DNA from 2 places in the Bradyrhizobium cedriense genome. Region 2 is predicted to be linked to the other one. Evidence: riboswitches for the same ligand, from Rfam matches in the RefSeq annotation. Region 2 holds a riboswitch; the other holds the start of a gene.
The links. Region 2 has a riboswitch for cobalamin ahead of ACYCVF_RS26380 (DUF1636 family protein). Riboswitches for the same ligand answer to the same signal wherever they lie in the genome.
Positions count from the first base shown of each region.

Region 1: it holds a riboswitch for cobalamin, as region 2 does, so the genes downstream of both, ACYCVF_RS28710 (TonB-dependent receptor) here and ACYCVF_RS26380 (DUF1636 family protein) in region 2, are expected to answer to the same signal.

Region 1 is NZ_JBTSWB010000008.1:179,139-183,328, reverse strand. It holds gene ACYCVF_RS28730 (adenylate/guanylate cyclase domain-containing protein) at 1-782, shown strand, start outside; gene ACYCVF_RS28725 (hypothetical protein) at 906-1,082, shown strand; gene ACYCVF_RS28720 (hypothetical protein) at 1,235-1,447, shown strand; gene ACYCVF_RS28715 (hypothetical protein) at 1,720-1,977, shown strand; cobalamin riboswitch at 2,072-2,285, shown strand; gene ACYCVF_RS28710 (TonB-dependent receptor) at 2,393-4,190, shown strand, end outside.
Region 2 is NZ_JBTSWB010000007.1:184,811-189,000, forward strand. It holds gene cobN (cobaltochelatase subunit CobN) at 1-891, opposite strand, end outside; gene cobW (cobalamin biosynthesis protein CobW) at 891-1,940, opposite strand; gene ACYCVF_RS26380 (DUF1636 family protein) at 1,937-2,311, opposite strand; cobalamin riboswitch at 2,405-2,626, opposite strand; gene cobO (cob(I)yrinic acid a,c-diamide adenosyltransferase) at 2,667-3,302, shown strand; gene ACYCVF_RS26390 (cobyric acid synthase) at 3,315-4,190, shown strand, end outside.

The DNA.
Region 1 (4,190 bases), on a different contig from region 2:
TCTGCGACATGAGCGGCTTCACCTCGATGAGCGAGGGCATGACGCCGCGAGGCTTGGTCAAGGTGATGAATCACTACTTCACCGTGATGTCCGGTCCCATCAGGAACAATCGCGGCATCATCGACAAATACATCGGCGACGCGATCATGTCCTATTGGGGACCACCCTTCATTGAAGAGGACGAGCAGGCTCTGCTCGCCGGACTTGCCGCCATCGAGATGGCCGACCAGGTGCCCGCGCTGCAGAAGCAGTTGCCGGATCTGCTCGGCATCCGAGCCATGCCGGCGCCGTGCGATCTGCGCATCGGCATCGCCACCGGCGAGGTCCTGACCGGCAGCATCGGCTCCGAACTGATGATGAGCTTCACCGTGATGGGCGACGCCGTGAACCTCGCCTCGCGGCTGGAGGCCGCCAACAAGGTCTACGGAACCCGCATCCTGATCTCGCAGGCGACGGCGGACGCGATTGGCGCACGCCTCGAAGTGCGGGAGATCGATCGCCTCGCGGTCGCGGGCCAGAGCGCGCCCCAGACCGTCTTCGAGGTGATGGGCAGGGCCGGCGCACTCACCGATGCGCAAGTGAGCCTGCGCACCCACTATGCCGAAGCTCTCGCCGCCTATCGTGCCCGGCGCTTCGACGATGCACGCGCCGCCTTCAACATGGCGCTCGAGGCGGTCCCAGGCGATGGTCCCTCGCGCACGCTCCTCGGCCGCATCGCTCAATTCGAGGCCAATCCGCCGGACGCCGGATGGGATGGCGCCTGGCGGCTGGAGCAGAAATAGCCCTATCCGCTCCTCCGGCATGCTCCGCAGGAAAAAACGATACTACTTCATAACAATGTTCGCCGTGACCTATTTCCCGGGCTTAGGTTTGACGTTCTTGAGGCGTCTGATGGGGATACGCCGATGACACATCTCGAGGACAGGCTGGAACGGTTCGAGACGCTCACTGCCGAATGCGAGCTGATTGCCAAGCTCGCCACCGACAGCACCAAGCGCGAGTTCTATCTGAAGCTCGGCGAACAATACCGTCAGCTGGCAGCGGATATCCGGCAGTTGATCGCGACCAGGGCTGCGGCCTGAACCCGGCTGCAATCCGTTCTTAACATTTGGCGCGCATTCTCGAAGCATGCGAGCGTCGCCGATCGACGATGGCTCGTGGTGGGAAGGCTGGGGTTCGCTGCAATGCAGCGTGCCTCGCGGGTGTCATTTGCCATGCTTGACAGGGCAATCCCATGCGCTTCGTTGCAGTGATCATATTCGCGCTCATGACCGCTGCCTGCGATCAGGAGCGGGACATCACCGGCTCGACGACGCCGACCTGTCCGATGCGCAACTACAGCTACAATCCACGCGACATGAGCCAGTGTGTCAACGCCTGCAGGGCGTGCGACCGCGGCACCACGGTCACCTGCACGACATCCTGCACCCTCAAGGGGGCTCGCTGACCGAATTACCTTCTGCCTTGCGAGGCGTCGCAACCGCGCGATCCCCCGGGCTCCCCATCGTCCTCGCCGTCTCGACCTGATAGGGTCGATCGGAGCAGGGGGACATCGGATGAACTTCGCAAGCTTTGAAATCGACAACGCCGGAGGTCTCGTGGGAACGGCGAGCAGCGCGCAGGCTTCCAGCGAACGTGGCGTCGACGGTGCGGAGGCACCGGAACGTTTCACATAGGATAGTCATTGGAAGCAGTGGGCAGGACGCGGAGTCCAATGGAATGGGTATGCTCGATCCCGGCCGGTTCCTGGTATCGTGCTCGCATTGCGATGCCTGGCCGATGGCCGCCAACGTGAAACGTTCAAGCTGGTCGGCATCCCCGCATGAGGTCCGTTTCGTCTGCACGCGCTGCCGGCGCGAAGAGACCGCGATCATCTCGGCTTCCGGCGAACTGACGCCGATCAAGCGCCTCGACGCTCCGCCTCGCGATGTCGCTGTCGCCTGGGCTCAGGCCCAACGCCTGCGGGGGCGAACGTAGGAGGCGCAGGGCATTGCTCGATTCGTTCTGGAGCCGGCCGATCGCGTCTGCGGCCAAGATGCCAGCGGTCGATTGACTCCCGGCTTGGACACCCCCTAGATTGGTCGCTGACGGTTCTCCTCACGGAGATCAAAAGGGAACGTGGTGCGAGATGTCCTGAGGTTGGGATCCTCTCAATGCCATGGCTGCCCCCGCAACTGTAAGCGGCGAATCTCTCGTCCTGTGCCACTGGGAATCTCGGTCCTGGGAAGGCGACGTAGAGGTGACGACCCGCGAGCCAGGAGACCTGCCGTCAGCCGTGGTCACACGCGAAGATGTCGGTCGGGGAGTACAGACATGAGCTTCACCGGGGCGTCGATCGCTCCGCCGTAGAGCCTCGTTCGCTGTGACGTGCCACTGACGTCATGCCGAGGTTATGATTGTGCCCCGTATTCTCACTCCCGCCAGGCGCTGCTGCGCCGGCATCGTTGCGGCCGTTTCCTTCTGTTCGCTGGATCATTCCATCGCCCACGCGCAGCAGGCCGTCGCCGAGCAGCTGCCGCCGGTCGAAGTGACCGGGTCCGACGATCAGAACCGTACCCGAGCGAGGGCGACCGGCGATGGCGAGACAGGGAGGCGCCTGGCGACGCCGAACCGGGTGCCGACAGGGACCGGCTCGTCCGGCTCTGGCAATCAGGTCGCCGCCAGCGATGGCGGCATCGTCGGCGCGGCCACGACCGTCATCACGGCCGCGGACATCGCGCATGCGCCCTCGCAGACGCTGGCCGAGATCATCGCGACGCGGGTACCGGGCGCCCAGATCACGACGTTCTATGGCGGCCAGATCGGTGCCAAGACCAGCGTCGACCTGCGCGGCTTCGGCGCATTCGCGACCGCCAACACGCTGGTGCTGGTCAACGGACGGCGGCTGAACGACATCGATATGGCTCAGGTGGACCTCTCCACCATCCCGCTCAATGCCATCGAGCGCATCGAGATCACGCGCGGCAATTCCGGTGCGGTGCTGTATGGTGACAATGCGGTCGGCGGCGTCATCAACATCGTCACCAAAAGCGGCGTCGGCGGCCCGCCCGTGACAGCGCGCATCGAGGCCGGTTTCGGCTCGTTCAATACCAGGTTCGGCAACGTCTCGGCCGCGCTCAATTCCGGTCAGTGGTCGACCTCGTTCTACGGCAATGCCGTCAGGACCGACGGCTACCGCGACAACAATCGCTATTTCCAGGAGAATGGCGTCGGCAATCTGAACTACACGACGCCGGGCCTGACCGCCTTCGTGACGGTCACCGGTGACAATCAGGAGCTGCGACTGCCGGGCGGCCGCACCGTCGATCCCTCGATCGGTCTCGACGAGCTAGCGACCAACCGGCGAGGGGCCAGCACGCCCTTCAACTACGCCAACCAGCAGGGCTTCAGCGCGACTGCGGGCTTCACGAAAACCCTTGTCAACGGCGTCGACCTCATCGTCGACGGGGGCCTGCGCGACAAGAAGCAGCAGAGCGCGTTCTTCTCCAGCCCGGCGCCGGTCCCGGCCTTCTTCACGTCGACCTATGTCGACGCTGACCTTACGACATGGTCGATCACGCCGCGGCTCAGCGTGAAGAGCCTGCTCTTCGGAATGCCCTCGCAATTGCTGACCGGCGTCGACTATTACGACGCGAGCTTTCAGCAGAACCGCGGCGCCGGCCAGGGTCTCGCTCCCTGGCACAATTACGATCTCAGGCAGCGGACGGTTGCTGGCTATGTCCAGCACACACTCGGCGTCGCGCCAACGACCGATGTCTCCTACGGCGCCCGGGTGCAGAACACCAATCTCTCGGCACGTGACAATTTCGACCCGGCGGCTCCGTTCAACGCCGACATCGGCGCGCTCCCGCTCAAGAGCAACGAGACGCAATATGCGCTGCACCTGGGTGCCGAGCATCGTCTCAATGACACCGTTGCGCTGTTCGGCAGGGCTGCACGCGCCTTCCGCACGCCTGATGTCGACGAACGGGTGTCGTCAGGCCCTTCATTCGACCCGTTCTTCAATCCGGTCCCGCAAACGTTCCAGCTCAAGACCCAGACTTCGCAGGACATCGAGGGCGGGCTGCGCATCAAGGGAGGCGGTCTTCAGCTGCAGAGCAGTCTCTATCTGATGGACCTCGCCGACGAGATCCATTTCAATCCGGTCTTTTTCTACAACACCAATCTCGATCCGACCCGCCGCTATGGCT
Region 2 (4,190 bases):
CGCCCAGTCCTCGCGCCGGGCCGTGGAGAGCGCGACCTGAAACACGGGGCACGGCGCGGCGTCGAACGGCGTCGTGCCATCGTCGCCGATCGCCGAGAACGCCGTCGCATTGACGATCGCCGCCGCAGGATTTTGCGCGAGATGCCCGCGTAGCCAATCGGCGACGCCCGGGGCTTTCAGGGAGGTGACGAACGCGCCATAGGCGTCAAACCCCTTCTCGCGCAGCGCTGCGATCAGGCCGTCAACCGGGCCCGTGTCCGCGGCAGTGAGATAGGAGCGATAGAAGGTCACGAGTGCGCGCGGCTTGTTCTCGCAGGCCTGCGGCGGAGCAATGACGCCCCGCGCGGGGTCGTAAAACCCCATCTCGGGCACGGTCATCTCGCCGACGACCGGTCCCGCGTAAAGCCCCGAGGCCAGCGCGAGCTGCGCGATCGCCGCTTGCGCCGCGACGGGACCACCGGTATCGCATAGCACCTTCAGCCGCCGCAGCGTCGAGACCGGCAAGGTCGAGTACGCATCGAGCCGCGTGTCGTCGCGGCCATCGGCCGGAAGCACGGCCAGCACGATGTTGCGATCCTTCGCCAATTGCTGGAGGGCCGCGAGCCCGTAGGGCCAATAGGACTCACCGCCGATCAGCCGCACCAGGATGCCGCGCGCCTGCGACAGCGTCCGCTCGACATAGGTGTCGACCGACAGCGGATGACGAAGCTCGGCGAGATTGGCGAGCCGCAGCGATGGCAAACTAGCGCGGCCGCGCCGCCAGCCGGCGGCGAAGGCGGCCAGATCGGAATCCGAATACGAGAGCACCACGAGATCGGCCGGGTCCTGGCCGATATCCCTTGGCGTCGCGGTCTCCTCGAGACCGCGGCTCTCGCGGAAGACGACGTGCATCAGATGCCAGATCCTGAAAGACCAAGTCCCGCCTTGATTGCGGCCTCTTCGATATCACCGTGCTCGCCGATCACGACGAGCTTGGACTGCCTCACACCTGTGCCCCAGGGCTTGTCGAACTGGTGGCGCACGCGCTCGCCGACGGCCTGCAGCAGGAGGCGCATCGGCTTGCCCGCAACCGCGATGTAGCCCTTGGCACGCAGCACGTTCTGCTCGCGCGCCAGACGCTGGACCGACGCGACCAGCGCATCGAGATCCGTCACCTCCGGCAGATCGATCACGACGGAGGCGAAATCGTCGTGCTCGTGCTCCTCCTCGCCGTCGTGATGCGACGGGCGCGCGGCGAGATCGTTCTCGGCGGCGGCGCCAAGGCCGAGAATGACGCGCGCATCGATCGCACCGTCGGTGACGGGAAGCATCGGCACGCGGCGCGGCATCTCGGCGGCGATCGCCGCCTTGGCCGCTTCGATTCCCGCCGCGCCCGCGAGATCCGCCTTGGTCAGCAGCACGATGTCGGCGCAAGCGATCTGGTCCTCGAACACCTCCGACAGCGGCGTCTCGTGATCGAGACTTTCATCCGCCGCGCGTTGCGCTTCGACAGCAATCGGATCCGGGGCGAAGCGGCCGGCGGCGACGGCCTCGGCATCGGCCAGCGCGATCACGCCATCCACCGTGATGCGCGAACGGATCTGCGGCCAGTCGAATGCTTTCAGCAGCGGCTTCGGCAACGCCAGCCCCGAGGTCTCGATCAGGATGTGATCGGGCCTCACGGGGCGCGCCAGCAACTTCTCCATGGTCGGAATAAAATCGTCGGCGACTGTGCAGCAGATGCAGCCATTGGCGAGCTCGACGATGTTCTCCTCCGGACAGTTCGCATCGGCGCACGACTTCAATATCTCGCCGTCGACGCCCTCGCTGCCGAACTCGTTGACGAGCACGGCGAGTTTCTTGCCATTCGCGTTGGCGAGCAGATGCTGGATCAACGTGGTCTTGCCGGACCCGAGAAAACCGGTGACCACCGTGACCGGAACTTTGGCGAGCGGGTTCATTCGGCGGCCTCCGGCACGACGGAAATGGGGGGAATGCGGGCAAGCGACTGCTTGCGGAAGATTTCCGGGCGGCTGCGCCAGGGCACGAGGCCATCCGGGGCGGCCGCATAGGCTGCGGCGCCCGCGACCACGTCACTCGCATTCGCCTCTGACAGCCGGCCATAGACATAGGACCAGCGGCCCGGCGCGCTGAGCGCGACGGAACAGCCCTGGCTGCACGCCGACAGGCATTCGACGGGAACCACAGTTACGCCCTCGGGTACGCCGGCCTCGAGGATCGCACCATGCAAGCGCTTGCCGGGCGGGACTTCGCCCTCACCAGGCGTCTGGCCGGCACGGCAGGTAATGCAGACGTGAAGTGTGACCGTCATCGCCTCTTCCAGAATAAACAGCGGGAGGCGAAGAGGCACACGGATCCTGTTCAAAGGCCCGCTTCCCCGTCGCGGAACACCCCGTCCGCCGGTCCAAAATCGTCCGCGCTGGCAGGTCTCCCGGCTTGCGGAGCAGGGTTTTGCCCTTCGATCCCCGCCTTCCCGATTCCCTTTCGGGAGTCAGTGGCTTTGGGCATCTCTCCGGTCACGGTCGCGGGGGCGGCTGCATTTTGGATCCAAATCTCGCCGATTCGGACCCTATCGCATTCCCTCTTCGCCTGTCATAGGACAGGAACCAACGCCGGGCCACCATTTGCCGGTGGCCGCCACTTGTCAAGCCGAAGGACCGGGACCGATGACGCCTGAACCGGATACCCAAACAGCTGAGGAAACCGACGCCCGGCACGCCGCAAAAATGGCGAAGAAGAAAGCCGCCCGCGACAAGATCATGGCGACCAAGAGCGGCGAAAAGGGTCTGATCATCGTCCACACCGGCAGCGGCAAGGGCAAGTCGTCCTCCGCTTTCGGCATGATCGTCCGCTGCGTCGCCCATGGCTTTCCCTGCGCGGTGGTGCAATTCATCAAGGGCGCCTGGGACACCGGCGAGCGGCGCCTGCTCACCGGCCATTTCGGCGACCTCTGCCAGTTCCACGCCATGGGCGAGGGATTCACCTGGGAGACGCAGGACCGCGGCCGTGACATCGCCGCGGCACGCGCGGGCTGGGAGAAGGCCAAGGAGCTGATCCTCGACACGAACTTGCGCATGGTCGTGCTCGACGAGATCAATATCGCGCTGCGCTACGACTATCTCGACATCGCCGAAGTGGTTGAATTCCTTTCGACGCAAAAGCCGCCGATGACGCATGTCGTTCTCACCGGCCGCAACGCCAAGGACGAGTTGATCGAGATCGCCGACCTCGTCACCGAGATGACGCTGGTCAAGCACCCGTTCCGCTCCGGCATCAAGGCGCAAGCCGGCGTCGAGTTCTGAGACGATCTCGCCATGGTGCGCGCGCTGATGATCCAGGGGGCCGGCTCGGACGTGGGCAAGTCGCTCATCGTCGCCGGCCTCGCGCGCGCCTTCACGCGACGCGGGCTCCGCGTTCTCCCGTTCAAGCCGCAGAACATGTCGAACAACGCGGCCGTCACCGTCGACGGCGGCGAGATCGGCCGCGCCCAGGCGCTCCAGGCGCTCGCCGCCGGCGTCGAGCCGCACACCGACATGAACCCCGTGCTGCTGAAGCCCGAGACCGATGTCGGCGCGCAGGTCGTCGTGCAGGGAAGGCGCATCGCGACGGCACGGGCGCGCGACTACGCGGCGATGAAACCATCATTGATGGGCGCGGTGCTGGAGAGCTTCGAGCGGCTGAAGGCGCGCGCCGATCTCGTGCTGGTGGAAGGCGCCGGCAGTCCGGCCGAAGTGAACCTGCGCAAAGCCGACATCGCCAATATGGGCTTTGCGCGAAAGGCCGACGTGCCGGTCGTGCTGGTCGGCGACATCGACCGTGGCGGGGTCATCGCACAGTTGGTCGGCATCAAGACGGTGATCGATCCCGACGATGCCGCCATGATCCGCGGATTTGTCATCAACAAGTTCCGCGGTGATCCCACGCTGTTCGACGACGGCTACAGGCTGATCGAAGACAAGACGTCCTGGCTCGGCTTCGGTGTGCTGCCCTGGTTCGCGCGTGCCGGCGAACTGCCGGCCGAGGATGCGCTGGGCCTGAGTGACGCTCGAAAGCCAGGCCGATGCAAGTTCGCCTGCCTCGCACTGTCGCGCATTGCCAATTTCGACGATCTCGATCCGCTCAAGCTCGAGCCGGACGTCGATCTCGTCATGGTCCGCCCCGGCGAAGCTATTCCCGGCGATGTGAAACTC